Regions from separate parts of the Herbaspirillum sp. WKF16 genome, predicted to be linked through region 2. Evidence: riboswitches for the same ligand, from Rfam matches in the RefSeq annotation. Region 2 holds a riboswitch; each other region holds the start of a gene.

Region 1 (6,310 bases), 880 kb from region 2:
GACGCAAATCACTTTCAACGCGGCGTTGAAAATCGCCGGCCGCCCTCATGCCGCCGCTGCGCCGGCGATCACATAGGGGACGCCGCCGTCGCTGCCGACGGTGGCATGCACGCCGTACACGGTGCGGATGTTGTCGGGCGTTAGCACCTCGCGCCAGGGGCCGTCGGCGTGGACGCGGCCGTGCGCCAGCATCACCAGGCGATCGGCGAAGCGCGCCGCCAGCGCCAGGTCATGGATCGCCACCAGCATGGCCGCGCCGCGCGTGCGCGCGATCTCGCGCACGGCTTGCATGACCTCCACCTGATGGCGCAGGTCGAGGTCGCTGGTGGGTTCGTCCAGCAGCATCAGGCGCCCTTCCTGGGCAATGGCGCGCGCCAGCATCACGCGCTGGCGTTCGCCGCCGCTCAGTTGGTCCACCGCGCGCAAGGCCAGGTCCTGCAGGCGCAGGCGCTCGATGGCGCGCAGCGCGACGTCGAGGTCATGCGCCGCGCTGCCGCCGCGCCGGTGCGGCGCGCGGCCCAGCAAGACCATGTCGATCACGCGCAGCGCCATGGCGCTGCCGGCCTGCTGCGGCACCCAGGACACCGCCCGCGCCAGCTCGCGCGGCGCCATCGCGACGGCGTCGCGGCCGTCGATGGCGATGCGGCCCCGGTAACGTCCGGCGATCTGGTTCACGCAGCGCAGCAGCGTGCTCTTGCCGGCGCCGTTGGGCCCCAGCAGCGCCACCACTTCGCCGGGCGCGGCGTCGAGGCTGACGCCGGCCAGGATCTCGCGCGCGCCGAGGCGATAACGCAGGGAATCGATGGCCAGCATCACAGCTCTCCCTTGTGGCGGCTCGACAGCAGCAGGTGCAGGAACAGCGGCACGCCGATGTAGGCCACCACGATGCCGACCGGGATGATCACCGGCGCAAACAGCAGCCGCCCCGCCATGTCGGCCGCCAGCACCAGCAGCGCGCCGATGGCCGCCGAGACCGGCAGCAGCCAGCGGTGGTCGCCGCCGGCCAGCAGGCGCGCGATGTGCGGCGCCACCAGGCCGACGAAGCCGATCACGCCGGTGAAGCTGACGATGGCGGCGGTACTCATGACCGCCGCCACCGTCACCACGGTGCGCACGCGGCGCACCGAAAATCCCAGCGCCGCCGCAGTCTCGTCGCCGCCGGCGGCGAAGGCGTTGAGCGCCCAGGCATGCGCCAGCAGCACCGGCGCGCACAGTAGCAGGACCACGCCGGCCACGGCCAGCTCGCGCCAGGTGATGCCGTTCAACGAACCGAAGCTCCATTGCACGATGGCGGCCAACTGCTGCTCGCTGGCGACGAACTGCACGCTGGCGGTGAGCGCGCCGAACAGGTAGGTGAGGCCGACGCCGCCCAGCACCAGCATGGTGGCGGAGACCCCGCGCAAGGCCGCGAACGCCAGCACCATGGCCGCGCAGCCGACCGCGCAGGCGAACGCCGCGGCCACGATCAGGTAAGGCCCCAGGGCTTGCCCGCCCGCGCCCGCCAATATCGCCAGCGAAGCGCCGAAGGCCGCGGCCGGCGAGATGCCCACGGTGTACGGGCTGACCAGGGGATTGCGGGTGATGCCCTGCATGGCCGCGCCCGACAGCGCCAGCCCGGCGCCGGCCACCAGCGCCATCAGCCCACGCGGCAGGCGCAGCTCCAGCAGCACGGCGCGCTGCGCCTCGGGCACATCGACATCGAGCAGCGGCGAGAGCAGGATGCGCAGCGCCGTGCCCGGCCCCAGGCCGCGCGCGCCCAGGCATAGCGAGGCCAGCAGCAACAGCGCCAGCAGCGCGACGGACAGCGCCGCCAGCGCCAGCCGGCGCCGGCGTTCGCGCCGCAGGCCCTGGACCAGCGCGCTCATTTGCGCAACTCCGCCAGCGACACCGAATAGCCGCCCGGCGCCGGCACGTCCTGGAACTGCTCCAGCCAGGCCTTCATCGCCTGCTCGGGATCGACGTCGGTGAAGCGCTCCGGATACAGCCACTTGGCGATCTGCAGCGCGCCGATGATCTTGGAGCAGGCGCCCGCCAGGTAGTAGCTGATGTGGTAGACCTGGCCGCTTCGCACTGCCGGCAGGCCGGCAAAACCGGGCCGCGCGGCGATGCCCTGCAAAACCTGCGCCGAGAACGCGCGCGGATGCGGCAGGTATTGCGCCGGCTCCAGCTTGACGATGACTTCCGGCCGGCGCGCGATGACTTCCTCCGGGTCGACCGAGAAGCCCTGCACCGTGCCGCGCGCCGACGACTGGCCGGCGATCTCGACATCGCCGAAGACATTCTGCCCGCCGCCCAGCTCCACCATGTCGTGCCAACCCGAGCCCTTGAGCAGGGTCTTGTAGTTGCCGACCTCCTCGATGTAGACGCGCTTGCGCGCCACGCCCTTGAGGCGCTGCGCCAGCAACTCGCGGTAGCCGCGATAGAAGGCGTTGAGCTTCTCGGCGCGCTGCGGCTGGCCGAACAGGCGACCCAGCAGGCTGACGTTCTGCTCGTGCTTGAGCACGTCCCAGGCGGTGACCACCACGACCGCGATATGGAAGCGCCCCAGCACCTCGGCGGCCTTCTGCCAATCGCTGTTGCGCGGGAAGAAGACCGCCTGCGGACGCAGCGCGACGATGGCCTCGTAGTTGGGACTGGACTGCCCCTGTCCGGCCAGCATGTCCGGGGTGACGGTGGGCCAATACTCCTTGCCGCGCGCCGAGTCGATGTCCACGCCGACCACCGCCGGCATGCCGCCGACGGCGCGCACGAACTCGGTGGTGTAGCGGTTGAACACTACTACGCGCGTCAGCGGCGCCGGCAGCGCCAGCTCGCGGCCGACGTCGTCGCGGAAATGCAGCTTGCCGCCCTGCTGGCCGAGGATGGCCGGATCGCCGGCCTGCACGGGCGCCGCCAGCAGCGCCGCGCAGGCCAGCAGCAGGGCTGCCAGCCAGGCGACCGGCGAGACGGCCTCAGAACGCATAGTTCATGGTCAGCGTGTAGCTGCGCGGCGCGCCCAGGATCCACTGGGTCGAGGAGCCGGCATAGGTCGATGCGGCGTAGACCTTGTCGGCCAGGTTGTCGATGCGCAGATCGACCTTCAGGCGCTCGTTGGCGCGCCAGGCCAGGCCCGCGTCCAGCACGGTGTAGGCCGGCAGGCGATACAGCTGGGCGTTGTCCGAGTAGCGGTCGCTGACGTAGTGGGCGCCGGTGCGCGCTTCCCATTGCGGCATGAAGCTCCATGCCACGAACAGGTTGCCGGTGCGCTTGGGCACGAACTGCGGACGATAGCCGCGCAGCGAGCTCAGCTTGCCGGCGACGCTGGCGTTGAAGTCGTCGAACTGCGCCTGCAGCACCGAGGCGTTGGCTTCGATGCGCCAGTCGCGGCTGGGCTTGAAGGCGATCGAGGCCTCCAGGCCGCGCGAGGATTGCTGGCCGACGGTGTCCGAAAGCGCGCTGTTGTTGATGTTGGGCGTGAGCAGGTTGGTCTTGATGATGCGGTAGGCGGCCAGCGTCCAGTCCAGCTTGCCGTCCCACAGCGACTGCTTCACGCCCGCTTCCACCTGCTTGCCGCGCGAGACCGCGTACTGCATCTGCGAGGCGCCGATGCTGGCCAGCGAGGTGGCCGGGTCGGAGGCCACCGCGTACTGGGCATACAGCGAGAGGTCGCGCGCCGGGGTGAACACCACGCCCGTGTTCCATGAGGCGGCGTTGATGTTGCCCGAGGCGCGGGCGCCGGTGAGGATATCGTCGCGCCTGGTCTGGTAGTTGTCGCCGCGCACGCCGCCGCTGACCGACCAGCGCTCGGCCAACTGGTAGCGGTCCTGCAGGAACAGGCCGGCCTGGTCCAGCGTCAGGCGGTACAGGTAGCGCATGGCCGCGGTGGTGCCTTGCGCGAATGTGCCCGGCGCAAAGGAAGACGCATTGACCGTGGTCGAGCCCGGGAAATTGCCCGAGGTATTGGTGTTGTCGTTGCGGTCGTAGACCGAGCGGTTGACGTCGAAGCCCACCACCAGCTGGTTTTTCCGTCCCAGCAGCTGGCTGTCGACGGTTGCGTAGCCATGGTCGCCGTATTGCGTCTGGTAGCCGATGATGTCGCGGTAGTTGGAACGCGCCACGTTGCCGGTGACCGGATTGTAGGTGTAGGTATAGGTCTCCTTGTAGCGGCGGTCGTGCTTGATCAGGTAGAGGTCGTTGTTGAGCACCACGTCCGGCGAGAGCTGATAGCGCGCGCGCAGGTAGGTGCGGTTCTCGGTGAAGCGCACCTGGGCGTCGTCGACGTTGAAGTTGCGGTAGCGCAGGCCGGGCACGAGGCTGCCGTTGGCGATCGGCGTGCCTTCGTAGCTGCCGGGATGGATGTCGCCGTAGTCGTTGGACAGGGTTAGCGTCAGGTCTTGCGTGGCCCGCCAGGCCAGCGCCGCCGACACCGCCAGGCTATCGCTGCGGCCGCGCTCCATCCAGCCGTCCGAGCCGGTGTGGCTGGCGTTGATGCGGTAGGCCCACTGCTCGTTCAACGGCCCGGCGCTGTCGATGGCCTGGCGCCAGGTGCCGAAGGAACCGGCCGACAATTGCACTTCGTTGGACGACTTGTCGAAGTCGGGCTTCTTGGGCACCACGTTGACGGCGCCGCCGACGAAGCCGGTGCCGTACAGCACCGAGGCCGGGCCGTTGAGGAACTCCACGCGCTCCACGTTCCACGGGTCGAACGGGAAGGTCACCACGCCGCCGGCGTTGTAGAGCTGCAGGCCGTCGTAGAGCTGCGAGATCGAGTTGGGGCCGTAGAAGCCGCGCGCCGACAACGAGTTGTTGCCATTGCCGGAGAACGGCACCGAAGTGATGCCGGGGGCGCGCGTCTGCGCATCCAGCAGGCTCTGGTAGCCGCGCTCGCGGATGGTGTCGCCGGAGATCACCGTCACGCTGGCCGGGGTTTCCAGGGGCGTGAGTTCAAGCCGGCCGCCGGCCGTGCCGGCCTTCTTGAGATCGCTCTCGTTGCGGGTCGAGACCACGATCTCGGGCAGCGCGTCGGCGTCGCCGGCCTGCGCCCAGGCCTGGGCGCCGCCCATGGCCGAGCAGGCCCCGGCCAGCGCGATGGCCAGGCGCTTGCGCAGCAGGCCCCTGGATGAATGGATGTGCGCGCCCGCGGGCGCCTTGCCGGTGTGCTTCTTCATTGCCGCTTCCTGTTGGTGGCCGCCGGTCGTGCCGGGACGGCCGTTTCTTGTGGAGCGCGCCTCCCCGCGCGCTGCGATCAAGGGAAACAGGCAACGGTAGCCGGTGCGACAGCCAGGGCGAAGAAGCAAGCGATCGGCGCGCAAGCGCATGCGCGCGCATGACGCAACGCGAGGCCGCAAAAAGCCCCGCGCCGTCAGGCACGCTGTTCATCTTGTTCGGAAACTGATCGATTTCGCCAGGCAGTCGCGACACACCCCGGTCGCCTGCGTCCATCCGTCCTGGCCGGTATCCGGGCTGACAGGACCGATCGCCACGCCTTCCCATGCAGCCAGGCTGCACAGTGGACTTTGGAAGCGACCTGCCGCATCGATGGATGCGGCGCCTGTCTTACCGTTGCGGGGGCAGCACACGTTGACCGCCGATGACGCCGGCGCGTGTTTCCCGTTTAACTGCGGCCGGGATTGAAGAGTCGGCCGCGAGCACCAAAACGCGCGTATGTTACCCGCGATGGGGCCGACGGCGCAACGCACGGCGTTGCGCCGTTGCGGCGATTCCGCGCCGGGCATGAAAAAGCCCGCGCGAGCGCGGGCCGATGACAGGCGATGCGTTTGCCTCAGGCGCCGATGTGTTCGTAGAGGATGGCCGCGCCCACGCCGATCAGCACGACCCCGCCGATGATCTCGGCGCGCTTGCCGACGATGCCGCCCAGCATGCGTCCCACCAGCACGCCGATGGTCACCATGAGGGTGGTGGCCAGGCCGATCAGCAGCGAGGCCTCGAGGATGCTGACGTCGACGAAGGCCAGGCCCACGCCCACCGCCATGGCGTCGATGCTGGTGGCCACCGCGGTCAGCGCCAGCATCAGCACCGATTGCTTCTGCGGCTCGGGCGCGGCTTCTTCATCGGCGCCGCCCAGGCCTTCGCGGATCATGCGCGCACCCAGCACCAGCAGCAGCACGAAGGCGATCCAGTGATCCCATTGGGCCACCCACTTGGTGGCGACCGAACCGGCGAACCAGCCGATCAGCGGGGTGATGGCTTCGATCACGCCGAACAGCAGGCCGATGCGCAAGGCTTGCAGGAAACGCGGCTTGTGCATCGCTGCGCCCTTGCCGATGGCGGCGGCGAAGGCGTCGGTAGACATCGCGAAGGCGAGCAGGAC
Region 2 (6,310 bases):
GGGTCCTGGCGTCGATTTTGTAAGCCACGCGCGCGTAGGCCAGGGTGGTCGATTGCGAACGCACGCTGTTGTCCTCGATCAGCGGCCGCGGGCCGAAGTAGCGCAACTGGAAGGCGCCCGACCAGCGGCCCAGGTCGGTCAGCGTCACGCCGAAGGAGGCCACCTTGTCGATCGATCCCGGAATGTAGTTGCCGGCCGGATCGTCCTGCGCGTAGCGGGCGCGCGAGGCCGCCAGGTCGATGTCGAACATCAGCCAGGCGCTGGCGATGTAGTGGTTGTTCCACTCCACGCCGTAGCGCTTGCTGGCGCGGCTGGCCTGGGTCTCGCCGGCATCGCCGACGAACACCAGCTCGGAGTCGATATCCAGCCGCCACAGCGAGAGCGAACTCTGCAGGCCCGGCACGATCTCGGTGCGCGCGCCGACCTCGTAGCCCTTGGTGCGCACCAGGGGCGTCACTGGCGAGGCCGGGTCGCCGTTGGGCAGGCGGGTCTGGGTCGTGCCGCGCGCGTCGTTGCTGTGGAAGCCGGTGCCGTAGTTGATGAAGTACTCGGTCTGCGCCCAGGGGCCGAAGATCAGCGACAGCTTGGGCGAGGCGATGTGGTCGCCGGCGCTGCCGGAGTTGCCGGCGATGCTACTGTTGACGTTGAAGCGATAGGCGTCGTAGCGCACCCCGGCGATGGTGCGGAACTTGTCGGCCCACTGCACGGTGTTCTCGGCGTAGGCGCCGATGCTGCCTTCGCGCACGTTGCTCTGGCTGACCACGCCGGTCTGCTCGCGCGCCGTGGTGTTATAGAGCGCCACCGGCGAGAGCCAGTCGTAGCGGCCCTGCAGGCCGAGCTTGTTGGTCATGTCCATCGCCCCCAGTTTGCCGAACCAGGTCTGGTTGGCGTCGAAGCCGGCCATGCGGCGCTTCTCGCTCTGGTGGAACTGGTCGCCGCCGCCCGGGTTGGCGAGGAAGTAGGTGAAGTCGTTGTAGAGGTCCAGCTTCGATTGCACCAGGTAGGCGTTCATCTGGAACAGGCCGTCCGCATCGCGCTTGTGCATCGCATAGGACAGGCTCAAGCGCGAAGTGTTGCCGCCGTCGCTCGGATCGATCGCGCCGAAGCGCCCGACCTGGCCGCTTTGCACCGCGCGCTGCGGGATCTGGTCGCTGGAGTTCCAGCGATTGCTGTAGGCCATGGCCGTGATCTCGTAGCCGTCGGCGCGGGTGCCTGCGCTGTAGCGCAGGGCGCCGCTGTACTTGCGCTCGGCCTCGGCATTGTCCCAGGGGCCGTTGTTGCGGGTGACTTCCAGCCCGTACAGCAGCTTGCCATTGCCGGCAGCGAAGGAGTCCGCCAGCACCGCGCGCTGGTAGCCGTGCGCGCCCGCCGAGAGCGAGGCGATACCCTGCGGCAGGGTATTGGCCAGCCGCAGGTGGGCCGCGCCGGCCGAGGCGAAGTCGCCCTCGTCGGCGAAGTAGGGGCCTTTCTTGTAGTCGATGCGCTCCACCAGCTCCGGGATCAGGAAGTTGATGTCGGTGTAGCCCTGGCCGTGCGCGTGCGTGCGCATGTTGACCGGCATGCCGTCGATGTAGGTGGCGAAATCGGTGCCGTGGTCGAGGTTGAAGCCGCGCAGGAAATACTGGTTGGCCTTGCCGTCGCCGCTGTGCTGGGTGACGATCATGCCGGGCACGAACTCCAGGATCTCGCCGGTGCGCAGCGTGGGCCGATTGGCGATCAGGGCGCCGTTGACCGTGCCCTGGCTGGCGGCGCTGGAGCTGCCCACCGAATTGTCGTAGTTGCCTGTCACCTCGACCTGGTTCAGGCCGTCCCCCTCCGCCGCGTGGGCGGCGTTCCATCCCTGGCAGGCCGCCAGGACCAGTGCGGCCGTCGCCGCCTTGTTGCGCTTTGTCATGCTTGCTTCCCGTTGGTGGCCGCCGGTCGCGCCGGGACGGCCGTTTCTTGTGGAGCGCGCCTCCCCGCGCGCCGCGATCAAGGGAGCAGGCGTCGAAGGCTTGGGCAACGGCCGAAGCAAGGCAACCGCGTGGACGGACATGCGCGCGGCGGGGCCACGGGAGATCCCGCGCCGTCAGGCGCTCTTTATCTTTGTCGGGAAACGATTGGTCTTGCCAGGCAGTCGCGACACACCCCGGTCGCCTGCGTCCATCCGTCCTGGCCGGTATCCGGGCTGACAGGACCGATCGCCACGCCTTCCCATGCAGCCAGGCTGCACAGTGGACTTTGGAAGCGACCTGCCGCATCGATGGACGCGGCGCCTGTCTTACCGTTGCGGGGGCAGCACACGTTGACCGCCGATGACGCCGGCGCGTGTTTCCCGTTTAACTGCGGCCGGGATTGAAGAGTCGGCCGCGAGCACCAAAACGGCGGCTATGTTACCTGTTAAGGCTGCGCCAGCCAATATTCGCTATGCTGGCGGGCCGGCATCATGCAACAACACCAACAGGGGAGGAGACACCGGATGAACGACATCAAGCAACGCATCGCCGCCAGTTTTGCCGCCCAGGGTTTGATGGCCACCCTGGGAGCGCAGCTGGCCTCGGTGGAAGACGGCGAGGTCAGGATAGAACTGCCGTTCTCCCGCCACCTGTCGCAGCAGCAGGGCTTCCATCATGCCGGCGCGACCACCACCATCCTCGACAACGCCTGCGGCTACGCGGCGCTGACGCGCGCTCCGGCCGGCTGCGAGGTGGTCACCGTGGAGTTCAAGGTCAACTTCGTGCGGCCGGCCATCGGCGAGCGCTTCGTCGCCATCGGCCGCGTGCAGAACGCCGGTCGCTCGCTGGCGGTGTGCAGCGGCGAAGTGCTGGCGCATGCCGGCGGCGCGGCCAAGGTGGTGGCGCTGATGCAGGCCACCATGGCCTATGTCGCCGCCTAGCTGGTCCGGGTCACCTTGTTGAGGTGGCGCGGGCGGTCGGCGTCCATACCGCGCGCCGCCGACAGCTGCGCCGCCATCACGTAGAAGGCCTGGATCGCGACGATGGGGTCGAGGTCGGGCGTGGCCGCCACCGGCAGCGTCAGGTCGCGCTGCGGGATGTCGGCGGGCGCCGCCAGCAGCACCTTGGCGCCGCGGTGGCGCATCTCGTCGGCCAGCTGCACCATGCCGGCCTGGCTGGGGCCGCGCACGGCGAACATCAAGAGCGGATAGCCATCGTCGATCAGGGCCATCGGGCCGTGCTTGATCTCGGCGCCGCTGAAGGCCTCGGCCTGGATGGCGCAGGTCTCCTTGCACTTGAGCGCCGCTTCCAGCGCCAGCGGGAAGCCGATGCCGCGTCCCACCACCATGATGCGGTCGCTGCCGGACAAGGACTCCACGGCGGTCGACCAGTCGCAGTCGGCGGCGCTCCGCAAGGCGTCGGGCAGGCGGTCCAGCGCCTGCAGGAAGGCGCTGTCGTCCTGCCAGTGGCCGGCGAACAGGGCGCCGGCCACCAGGCTGGCGATGAAGCTCTTGGTGGCCGCCACGCTGGACTCGATGCCGGCATGCAGCGGGATGCTCCACTCGGCGGCCCGCGCCAGCGGCGAGTCGGCGTTGTTGACCAGCGCCACCGTGGTGGCGCCGCCCTCGCGGAAATAACGGATCGGCTCCACCACGTCCGGGCTCTGGCCCGACTGCGAGATGGCGATGGCTAGCGCGTTCCTGGCGATCAGCGGCGCGCGGTTCAGCGTCACCAGCGACATCGGCAGCGAGGCCACGATGTGGCCCAGGCGCGCCATGGTCAGGTAGGCGCAATAGCCGGCCGCGTGGTCGGAGCTGCCGCGCGCCACGGTGACGATGCCGGAGGGCGGCGCGGCGCGCAGCCGGCGTCCCAGTTCGGCGTAGCGTTCGCGCTCGCGCGTGAGCTGCACGGCCACGTGGTCGGCGGCCGAGCGCGCTTCCTTGAGCATCTGCGATTGGTCAGGCATCGGCGAGGTCAATCTTTTCTCCTTCCACATAAACGGCCTTGATGGCGAATTGCCGGTCCATCACGATGATGTCGGCATGGCAGCCGGCGGTGAGGCGGCCGCGATCGGCCAGGCCGAGATAGTCGGCCGGATAGGTCGAGGTGCGCAGCGAGGCTTCGGCCACGTCCAGGCCCAGCGACACCAGGTTGCGCAGCGCCTGGTCCATGGTCAGGATGCTGCCGGCCAGCGTGCCGTCGTCCAGGCGCACGCCGCCGGCGCACTTGTGCACCACCTGGCGGCCCAGCGCGTAGTCGCCGTCGGGCATCCCGGCCGCGGCGGTGGAGTCGGTCACGCAGTACAGGCGCGGGATGGCGCGCAGCGCGGCGCGGATGGCGCCGGGATGCACGTGCAGCAGGTCGGGAATCAGTTCGGCGTACTTGGCGTGGGCCAGTGCGGCGCCGGCCATGCCGGGCTCGCGATGGTGGAAGCCGCTCATCGCGTTGAACAAATGGGTGAAGCCCGAGGCGCCGTGCGCCAGCGCCGCCACGCCGTCGTCGTAGCTGCCCAGCGTATGGCCGATCTGCACCTTCAGGCCGCGGTTGGCCAGCTTGCAGACCAGCTTCAGGTGGCCGTCGACTTCCGGCGCGATGGTGATCAGCTTCAGGGGCGCCAGGCTGTTGAGGTAGTCGACCTGTTCCAGTGATGCCTCGATGGCGAAGTCGGGCTGCGCGCCCAGCTTGCCGGGATTGATGTAGGGTCCTTCCAGGTGCACGCCGAGGATGCGCGCGCGGCCGGCGGCGCGTTCGCGGCAGGCCGCGCCGACCGCCTTGAGTGCGCGCTCCAGCTCGTCCAGCGGCGCCGTCATGGTGGTGGCCAAGAGGCTGGTGGTGCCGTGGCGCGCATGCAGCCGGGTCAGGGTATCGACCGCGTCGCCGCCTTCCATCACGTCGCGCCCGCCGCCGCCGTGCACGTGCAGGTCGATGAAGCCGGGCAGGATGTAGTCGCCCTCGTCGATGATGCGCGGCTCGCGCCGCAGCGGACGCCCTTCGATGGAGCGGATGCGCTCGTCAAAGACGATGTCGCCGCTGACCCAGCCTTGCGGGGTCAGCACGTTGCCATGGATGTTGTCGATGGAGTTCATGGGATCGGTTCCTGGATCATTGCTTGCTGGATTGCATGGCGCGCTGCGCCAGCAGCAGCGCGCCGTCGGCGGCGTCGGAACGGGCCGGGACGATGCGCTGGCGCAGCCGCGCATCGAGATACGGTTGCAGCGCCGCGGCCAGTCCGCCCGACAGCGCCAGCGGCAGGCGCCGCGACGGATCGAGCGTCTCGGCCATCAGCGCGATCTCGGCGGCGGCGGCCTGCAGCAGGCCGCGCGCGGCGGCGTCGCCGCCGGCGTTGGCCACCACCGGGCGCGCCACCCGCGCGAAGGCGGCCTGGTCGGCCAGCGACAGCCAGTCGAGCAGCGCGGCGCGCTCGTCCTGGGCGTCGTCGGCGGCAGCTTCCTCGCGGCACAGCGCCAGCACCGCCTCGGTCATCGGGCCGCGCGCGGCGCGTCCGTCCAGCGCCAGCTGGGCGTGGTGCACGGCGCGCATGCCGATCCAGGCGCCGCTGCCGTCGTCGCCGGTGGGGAAGCCCCAGCCGTCCACCACGCGCTGGCGGCCGTCGATGTCGGCGGCGATGCCGATGGTGCCGGTGCCCACTGCGATCACCGCGCCGGCGCGGCCTTCGTGCGCGCCCAGCAGGGTGGTCACGCCGTCATTGGCGATCTCCAGCGCGCCGAAGCCGGGGGCGCAGGCGCGGAAGTCGGCCGCCCACTGCGCCACGTTGTAGCCGGCGATGCCGATGCCCACCGCCAGGCTGGCGTCAGGCGCCAGCGGCAGGCCGGCGTTGGCGAAGGCTTGGCCGATGGCGGCGACGATGACGTTCCAGGCGGCGCCCGGGCCATTGCGCAGCGCCGAGCCGGGGCCGGAGGCCTGGGCCAGCACGCGGCGGTCGGGGCGGGCCAGCCGCACCAGGGTCTTGGTGCCGCCGCCGTCCACGCCGATCAGGTAGTCGATGGATGCCATATGCGTGTGCGATCCGGTTGCGTTCAGTGCCGCCGCGACGATTGCAGGTTGCCCGGCTTCAGGCGGGGCAGCGCCTGGCCGTCGGCGGCGAACACGTGGAAGGCGTGGCTGTCGGCCGAGAGCGCCAGGCGCTGGCCGATCTCCACGTTGCGGTTGCCGTCGCCGCGCACCACGATGTCTTGCCCGCCGTCCAGCGTCAGGTAGATGAAGTTGGCCTCGCCCAGGTGCTCGACCAGGTTCACCGTGCCGCCCAGGCGCTCCGGGCCGTCGCCGTTCTCGCGGATCTGCTCGGCGCGCAGGCCCAGCGTCACCTGGTCGCCGGCGCGCGTGGCGCCGGGCGCCACCTCGGCCCGCAGGCGCGC
Region 3 (6,310 bases), 1.8 Mb from region 2:
TCATGGCAATAAAAAGACTGGACTGCCGGTTCGATGAACGTTGAGCTTGGCGGCCTGTCGAAACGCTCAGTTTCCACTCATCAATCGACAAATACATCCCATGAGCAGCGTCAATCCACTGGCCGGCAAACGCGCGGCGCCCTCGGCACTGGTCAACCTGCCGGTGCTGATCTCCAACTACTACAGCCTGCGTCCCGACATGGCGGAGTCCACGCACCGCGTGGCCTTCGGCACCTCCGGCCATCGCGGCAACGCCAACGCGCACAGCTTCAACGAATGGCATGTGCTGGCCATCACCCAGGCCATCTGCGACTACCGGCGCGAGCAGGGCTTCAAGGGCCCGCTGTTCCTGGGCATCGACACCCATGCGCTGTCCGAGCCGGCCTGGCATAGCGCGCTGGAAGTGCTGGCCGCCAACGAGGTGGTCACCATGCTGGCCGAAGGCAGCCCCTATGCGCCCACGCCGGCGGTGTCGCACGCCATCCTCTGCCACAACCGCGTGCATCGCGACGCGCTGGCCGACGGCATCGTGGTCACGCCTTCGCACAACCCGCCCGACAACGGCGGCTTCAAGTACAACATGCCCAACGGCGGCCCGTCGGACTCCAACGTCACCGGCTGGATCGAGAAGCGCGCCAACGGCTACCTGGAAAAGCAACTGGAAGGCGTACGGCGCGTCACCTTCGAGAAAGCCATCAAGGCCGGTACCACGCGCCGTTATGACTACCTCGACAACTACGTCGGCGACCTGCCCAACATCATCGACCTGTCAGCCATCGCCGGCGCCAATGTCAAGATCGGGGTGGATCCGCTGGGCGGGGCAGGCGTGCATTACTGGTCGGCCATCGCCGACCGCTACAAGCTGAACCTGGAAGTGGTCAACACCGAGGTCGACGCCGCCTTCCGTTTCGTGCCGCAGGACTGGGACGGGCAGATCCGCATGGATCCGTCCTCGCCCTATGCGATGAGCGAGCTGATCGCGCTGAAGGAGCGCTTCGACGTCGCGCTGGCCTGCGACACCGACCATGATCGCCACGGCGTCATCGCCAAGAGCAGCGGCCTGCTGCCGGCCAACAGCTACCTTTCCACGGCGGTGTACTACCTGTTCCGCCATCGTCCCGCCTGGGGCGCCGGCGCCGCCATCGGCAAGACCCTGGTGTCGAGCCAGATGATCAACCGCGTGGCCGACCACCTCGGCCGCAAGCTGCTGGAGATGCCGGTCGGCTTCAAGTGGTTCGTGGACGGCCTGTACGACGGCAGCCTCGGCTTCGGCTGCGAGGAAAGCGCGGGCGCCTCCTTCCTGCGCTTCGACGGCCAGCCGTGGAGCACCGACAAGGACGGCATCACCGCCGCGCTGCTGGCCGCCGAGATGACCGCGCGCACCGGCAACGACCCGGGCCGCATCTACCAAGAGCTGACCCAGCAGCTGGGCGCGCCGCTCAATGGCCGCATCGAGGCCGCCGCCACGCCGGAACAGAAGGCGCGGCTGTCCAGGCTGTCGCCCGAGGATGTCAGCTCGACCGAGCTGGCCGGCGAGCCCATCCGCGAGGTGATGACCACCGCGCCGGCCAACGGCAAGGCGTTCGGCGGCCTCAAGATCGTCACCGACAACGGCTGGTTCGCCGCCCGTCCGTCCGGCACCGAGAGCATCTACAAGATCTACGGCGAGAGCTTCCGCGACCAGGCCCACCTGGACAAGATCTTCGCCGAGGCGCAGGAGATCGTCACGCGCGCGCTCAAGGCCGGCTGATCTCCGGCCTGCCGCCGCCCTGGCGAGAACGCCGGTTGCCCTGGGGCAATCGGCGTTTTTCATTGCGGGCCTGCGGCGGCGCATCGTTTCCGGAGTTCCTACAAGCGAATGCTCCGCTGTCCGGCTGATGCGCCCGGGCCGCGTTCGTAAGATGAAGTTGTTTCCTTTTCATCCCGACTCATCCGTCCAGGATCGCCAGAGAGGGCGGAGGGCCGGACGAAGCGAAACATCCGCCGGCGCAGGCGGGCTACTTGCCGCAGCGCCGCTTCGCTGGAACACATCGAGGCATGGAGGGCCGACATGGATAATCAAGCGCAAGGATCAGCACCATCGCAACCGGCAGCCGCTTTGCTGCGCCGTCCCGGGATTCCGCTGCCGGGCCGCGACGAGCGCGTCGATGTCGCGAAGGGCCCGCGCCCCGAGCGCATACCGTTGTCGCATCTGCCCCGTACGCCGCAAAAGCCGGTGCTGGAAACCGAGGAATTCCGCGTCGTCGAACCGGATGGTTCGGAAGATCCGGGCGCCAGCGCCGACGATGGTCTTGGGCCCGAACCGCCGGCCGACGATGTCGACGGACCGCGGCGCAAGGGCGCTTGATCCTGGCGGCGCCAGCGGCCGCCCTTTTTCAGGAGACGCACATGCACAAGCCACAGGACGTGCCGCCGGTCGAAGTGCCGCCGCTGGATCCCACGCCGCCGCAAGACCCGATTCCCCATCAACATCCGAGCGGCGCTTAGGTCATCGAGCCGCCAACGCAGGAGGCCCACATTGAAGCCAGCATTCCACACGCCCCAGGAGACGCCGCCGACGCACGATCCTCACCTGCCGCCGCCGGAGTTGCCCGACGACGATCCCATTCCGGTCGAGGATCCGCCGCTCAACCCGCGTCCCTCGGACAAGCCTATCCGCATGTAATGGAAAACCCGGCACGCCGCGCCGCGGCTGCCGGCAGCCGCTGTTCCGCACAGAGGAGCTTGCCATGCGCCATCCTGCTTCCCCCATCCCGGATTTCGCCCAGATCTTCGGCGCCGGCGTAGGCTCGGTCGAGTTGACGCCGGTCGCCCCCGGCGCGGCCGCGCCGCAGCCGGGCGGCCCCATCGACAAGGAAATCCGTCGCATCAACAGCGCGCACCAGCCCGAGGTGCGCGAAGTCGCCTCCGACAACGAGATCGGCCGCGACATCGTCGACGACGATGCGCGCCGCCTGGCCGCGCAGCAGCGTTCGGTGCGCAAGCATGAGCGCAGCCGCGGACGGTAGGCCGCCGGGAATCTTTTTGTTGTCCTTGCGGCAATCTTTCGTCGCCTGCGCTCCCGTCTGCGGTTGCCCCAACACCCCGCGCCCTTTATACTGCGCGCCATAGCATTGCTTCTGGTATCCCGCGCGCAGCCGCGCCAGGGATTGAAACGGGAAGCCGGTGCGGCCCGCCCGAACGCGGCGGCCCATTCCGGCGCTGCCCCCGCAACGGTAAGCGAGGAAGGACACGCAGCACGCCACTGTGCCCACGCATGGGAAGGCGCTTGTCCGCGAAGCCCCAGGCTTCATCCCGCGAGCCCGGAGACCGGCCCGAAGCGAATTCTGAATTGCATCGCGGAGGGCGATCGTACGGACAGCTTCCCTTATCCCGGTGACATCCACCCAGCCGCCCCGCATGGACGGCGCACCGGGACATGGGCGCCTTCGCCGTCGGCCTTTCGCTTCACCCATCCAGACTAGGGAAGAAGAACATGGCCAGCACATCCGGCATCAATCCGAGCAGCACCCTCGATCACGCGCAGGCCGGCGGCAATGTCCTGCGCGACCGCATCGCCCCTTCGCTGCTGGCTTTCGCCCTGGGTGCGGCGCTGATCTACGGCGCCGGCTTCGCCTCCAAGGTCGAGCTGCACAACGCCGCCCACGACGGCCGCCACTCGGCCGGCTTCCCCTGCCACTGAGGACCGCGCATGAACTGGACGATTTTCCGGCGCATGGCGTCGGCCGTGGTCATTGCCGGCGCGCTGTCGGGCATCCTGCTTTCGGGCGTGCAGCAACTGCAGGTGGAAAAGATCATCCTCAAGGCCGAGGAGTACGAAAAGGCCGGCGAGGCCGCCGAGCACGCGCACCAGCATGACGCAGCAGCCCCGGCGGCAGCGGCCGGCCACGAGCATGAGCACGGCCATGACGCCGACGAATGGGAGCCTGCCGACGGCGCCGAGCGCACCGGCTACACCGTGCTGGCCAATGTCAGCATGGCGATCGGCTTTGCCCTGATGCTGGTGGCGGCAATCGCCGTCAGCGGCCGCCAGGTCGGCTGGCGCAGCGGCCTGCTGTGGGGCCTGGCCGGCTACCTGGTGTTCTTCGTCGCGCCTTCCCTGGGGCTGCCGCCGGAAGTGCCGGGCACGCTGGCAGCGCCCCTGCATGCGCGCCAGCTGTGGTGGGTGATGACCGCCGGCATGACCGCCGTCGGCCTGGGCGCCATCGTCTATGCACGCGCCTGGCCATGGAAGTTGCTCGGCGCGCTGGTGCTGGTGGTGCCGCACGTGATCGGCGCGCCGCAGCCGGAAACGCACGGCGGCGTCGCGCCGGAAGAACTGGCGCAGGCCTTCATCCACGCCACCGCCATCGCCAACGCCGTGTTCTGGCTGGCGCTGGGCGGGCTGACCGGATTCTTCTACCGCAGGTTCGGCTGAAGCGAGCCGGCGGCTGCATCGGATGCGGCGGCAAGGGGCCTGGTGGCTCCTGCCGCCGCAACGCATTTGAGAGCGCATGGCTGCGGCAGGCCCTGATGGCGCTGAACGACACTGGCCCCCTGCTTTCGCAGGGGCGACGGAGATCGGGTGACAGGCTACCGGTCGTCCCTGCGAAAGCAGGGGCCCAGCGACGTTGACGGCAGGTGCAACAGCGCAGGAAAGCAGCAAGAGCAGGTCAAGCCCCTTTATTAAAGATTGACGCAATGAGAACCCATACCCGCCACGTGCTGATGTGCGTGGGCCCGCGCTGCACCGAGAACGGCGTGCTGGCCGAGTCCATGTTCGCCGTACTGGGCGAGCAGATCGATGCCCGTCCCGAGCTGCGCGTCAAGCGCACCCGCACCCATTGCATGGTGGCTTGCAAGGCGCAGGCGCCGGTGGTGGTGGTGTATCCGGAAGGCGTGTGGTACCGCTGCGAGGATGCCCGCGCCGTCGAGCGCGTGGTGGTCGAACACCTTGAAGGCGGGCGCGAAGTCAGCGACCTGATCTTCCACCGCCTGGGCACGGGCGACGTCAATCCCGAACCGGAGAACACCGATGCCTGATGCCTCGGCCCGCATCGCGCTGCTCACGCACGCGCCTACCGACCTGTCCATGCTGGCCAGCGCGCGCGCCCAGCTTCCCGACGACTTCCCGGCCGTGGCCGGTCATGACCTGCAGCGCCTGCAGGGCGATACCGACGACGACGGCAATCCGCGCCGCACCCTGGCCGGCCTGCTGCGCGGCGAGCTCGCCGGCGCCGGCGTGATCGTGCTGCGGGTGCTGGGCAACCTGGGCGCGGTGGCCGGCTTCCCCGAGCTGCTGCGCACCGTGCGCGCCGAGGGACGTCACCTGATCGTGCTGTCCGGCGCCGGCGAACCCGACGCCGAGCTGGCCGCCGCCTCGACCGCGCCGGCCGATGTCCAGCAGCAGGCGCTGGCCTATTTCAACGGCGGCGGCAGCGTCAACCTGGCGCAACTGCTGCGCTGCCTGTCGGACCGGCTGCTCTTGAGCGGCTACGGCTACGAACCCGCGCAAGCCTTGCCCGAGCACGGCATCCATCATCCCGACCTGGAGCCGGGCGCCACGCTGGACGACTGGCTGGCGCTGCGGGCCCGGGCGCCGGCCGGCAAGCCCGCAGTGGGCATCGTGTTCTATCGCGCGCACTGGCTGTCGGGCAACACCCGCTTCGTCGAGGCCCTGGCGGCGGCGCTGGAGGCGCGTGGCATGGACGTGCTGCCGGTGTTCACCTCGTCGTTGCGCGCCTCGAATGCCGGGCGCGAGGAACTGCCGCCGGCGCTGCGCTACTTCGGCGGCGCCGATGGCGCCGCGCCGCATGTGGACCTGCTGATCAACACCACCTCCTTCGCCATGGGCGAGATCACCGCCGGGGGCGTCACGCCGGCCGGCTGGTCGGTGTCGGTGCTGGAACGGCTGGGCCTGCCGGTGCTGCAGGCCATGACCAGCGGCATGACCCGGGCCCAGTGGGAGCAGTCCACGCGCGGCATGAATCCGCTGGACGCCGCCATGAACGTGGTGCTGCCCGAGTTCGACGGCCGCATCATCGGCGTGCCGCTGTCCTTCAAGCTGGCCACCGACTCCGGCGCCGTCGAATACCAAGCGCCGCCGGACCGCGTGCGCCGCATCGCCGGGCTGGCCGAGCGCTTCGTGCGCCTGCGCAGGAAACCCAACGCCGACAAGCGCATCGCCTTCATCTTCACCAACTCCAACAGCAAGGCTTCGCAGATCGGCAACGCCGTCGGCCTGGACGCGCCGGCCTCGCTGATGAACGTGTTGCGCGCGCTGGCCGCGGACGGCTACCGCATCGGCGAACTGCCCGAGAGCGGCACGCAG

The links. A riboswitch is a leader RNA that binds a small molecule or an ion and turns the genes downstream of it on or off. The one in region 2 is predicted to bind cobalamin.
Region 1: another riboswitch for cobalamin. It lies ahead of Herbaro_RS02425 (TonB-dependent receptor); the one in region 2 lies ahead of Herbaro_RS20995 (TonB-dependent receptor).
Region 3: another riboswitch for cobalamin. It lies ahead of Herbaro_RS12945 (CbtB domain-containing protein); the one in region 2 lies ahead of Herbaro_RS20995 (TonB-dependent receptor).

The regions. Positions count from the first base shown of each region.
Region 1 covers NZ_CP118632.1:542,172-548,481, reverse strand. Annotated here, with positions in the region: gene Herbaro_RS02440 (ABC transporter ATP-binding protein) at 46-813, opposite strand; gene Herbaro_RS02435 (FecCD family ABC transporter permease) at 813-1,865, opposite strand; gene Herbaro_RS02430 (ABC transporter substrate-binding protein) at 1,862-2,962, opposite strand; gene Herbaro_RS02425 (TonB-dependent receptor) at 2,952-5,147, opposite strand; cobalamin riboswitch at 5,412-5,650, opposite strand; gene mntP (manganese efflux pump MntP) at 5,762-6,310, opposite strand, start outside.
Region 2 covers NZ_CP118632.1:4,648,420-4,654,729, reverse strand. Annotated here, with positions in the region: gene Herbaro_RS20995 (TonB-dependent receptor) at 1-1,894, opposite strand, end outside; cobalamin riboswitch at 2,137-2,375, opposite strand; gene Herbaro_RS20990 (PaaI family thioesterase) at 2,459-2,875, shown strand; gene Herbaro_RS20985 (SIS domain-containing protein) at 2,872-3,882, opposite strand; gene nagA (N-acetylglucosamine-6-phosphate deacetylase) at 3,893-5,020, opposite strand; gene Herbaro_RS20975 (glucosamine kinase nucleotide-binding domain-containing protein) at 5,037-5,948, opposite strand; gene Herbaro_RS20970 (ABC transporter ATP-binding protein) at 5,972-6,310, opposite strand, start outside.
Region 3 covers NZ_CP118632.1:2,849,563-2,855,872, reverse strand. Annotated here, with positions in the region: gene pgm (phosphoglucomutase (alpha-D-glucose-1,6-bisphosphate-dependent)) at 101-1,750, shown strand; gene Herbaro_RS12960 (hypothetical protein) at 2,051-2,347, shown strand; gene Herbaro_RS12955 (hypothetical protein) at 2,519-2,665, shown strand; gene Herbaro_RS12950 (hypothetical protein) at 2,730-3,008, shown strand; cobalamin riboswitch at 3,104-3,332, shown strand; gene Herbaro_RS12945 (CbtB domain-containing protein) at 3,476-3,682, shown strand; gene Herbaro_RS12940 (CbtA family protein) at 3,692-4,417, shown strand; gene Herbaro_RS12935 ((2Fe-2S) ferredoxin domain-containing protein) at 4,681-5,022, shown strand; gene Herbaro_RS12930 (cobaltochelatase subunit CobN) at 5,015-6,310, shown strand, end outside.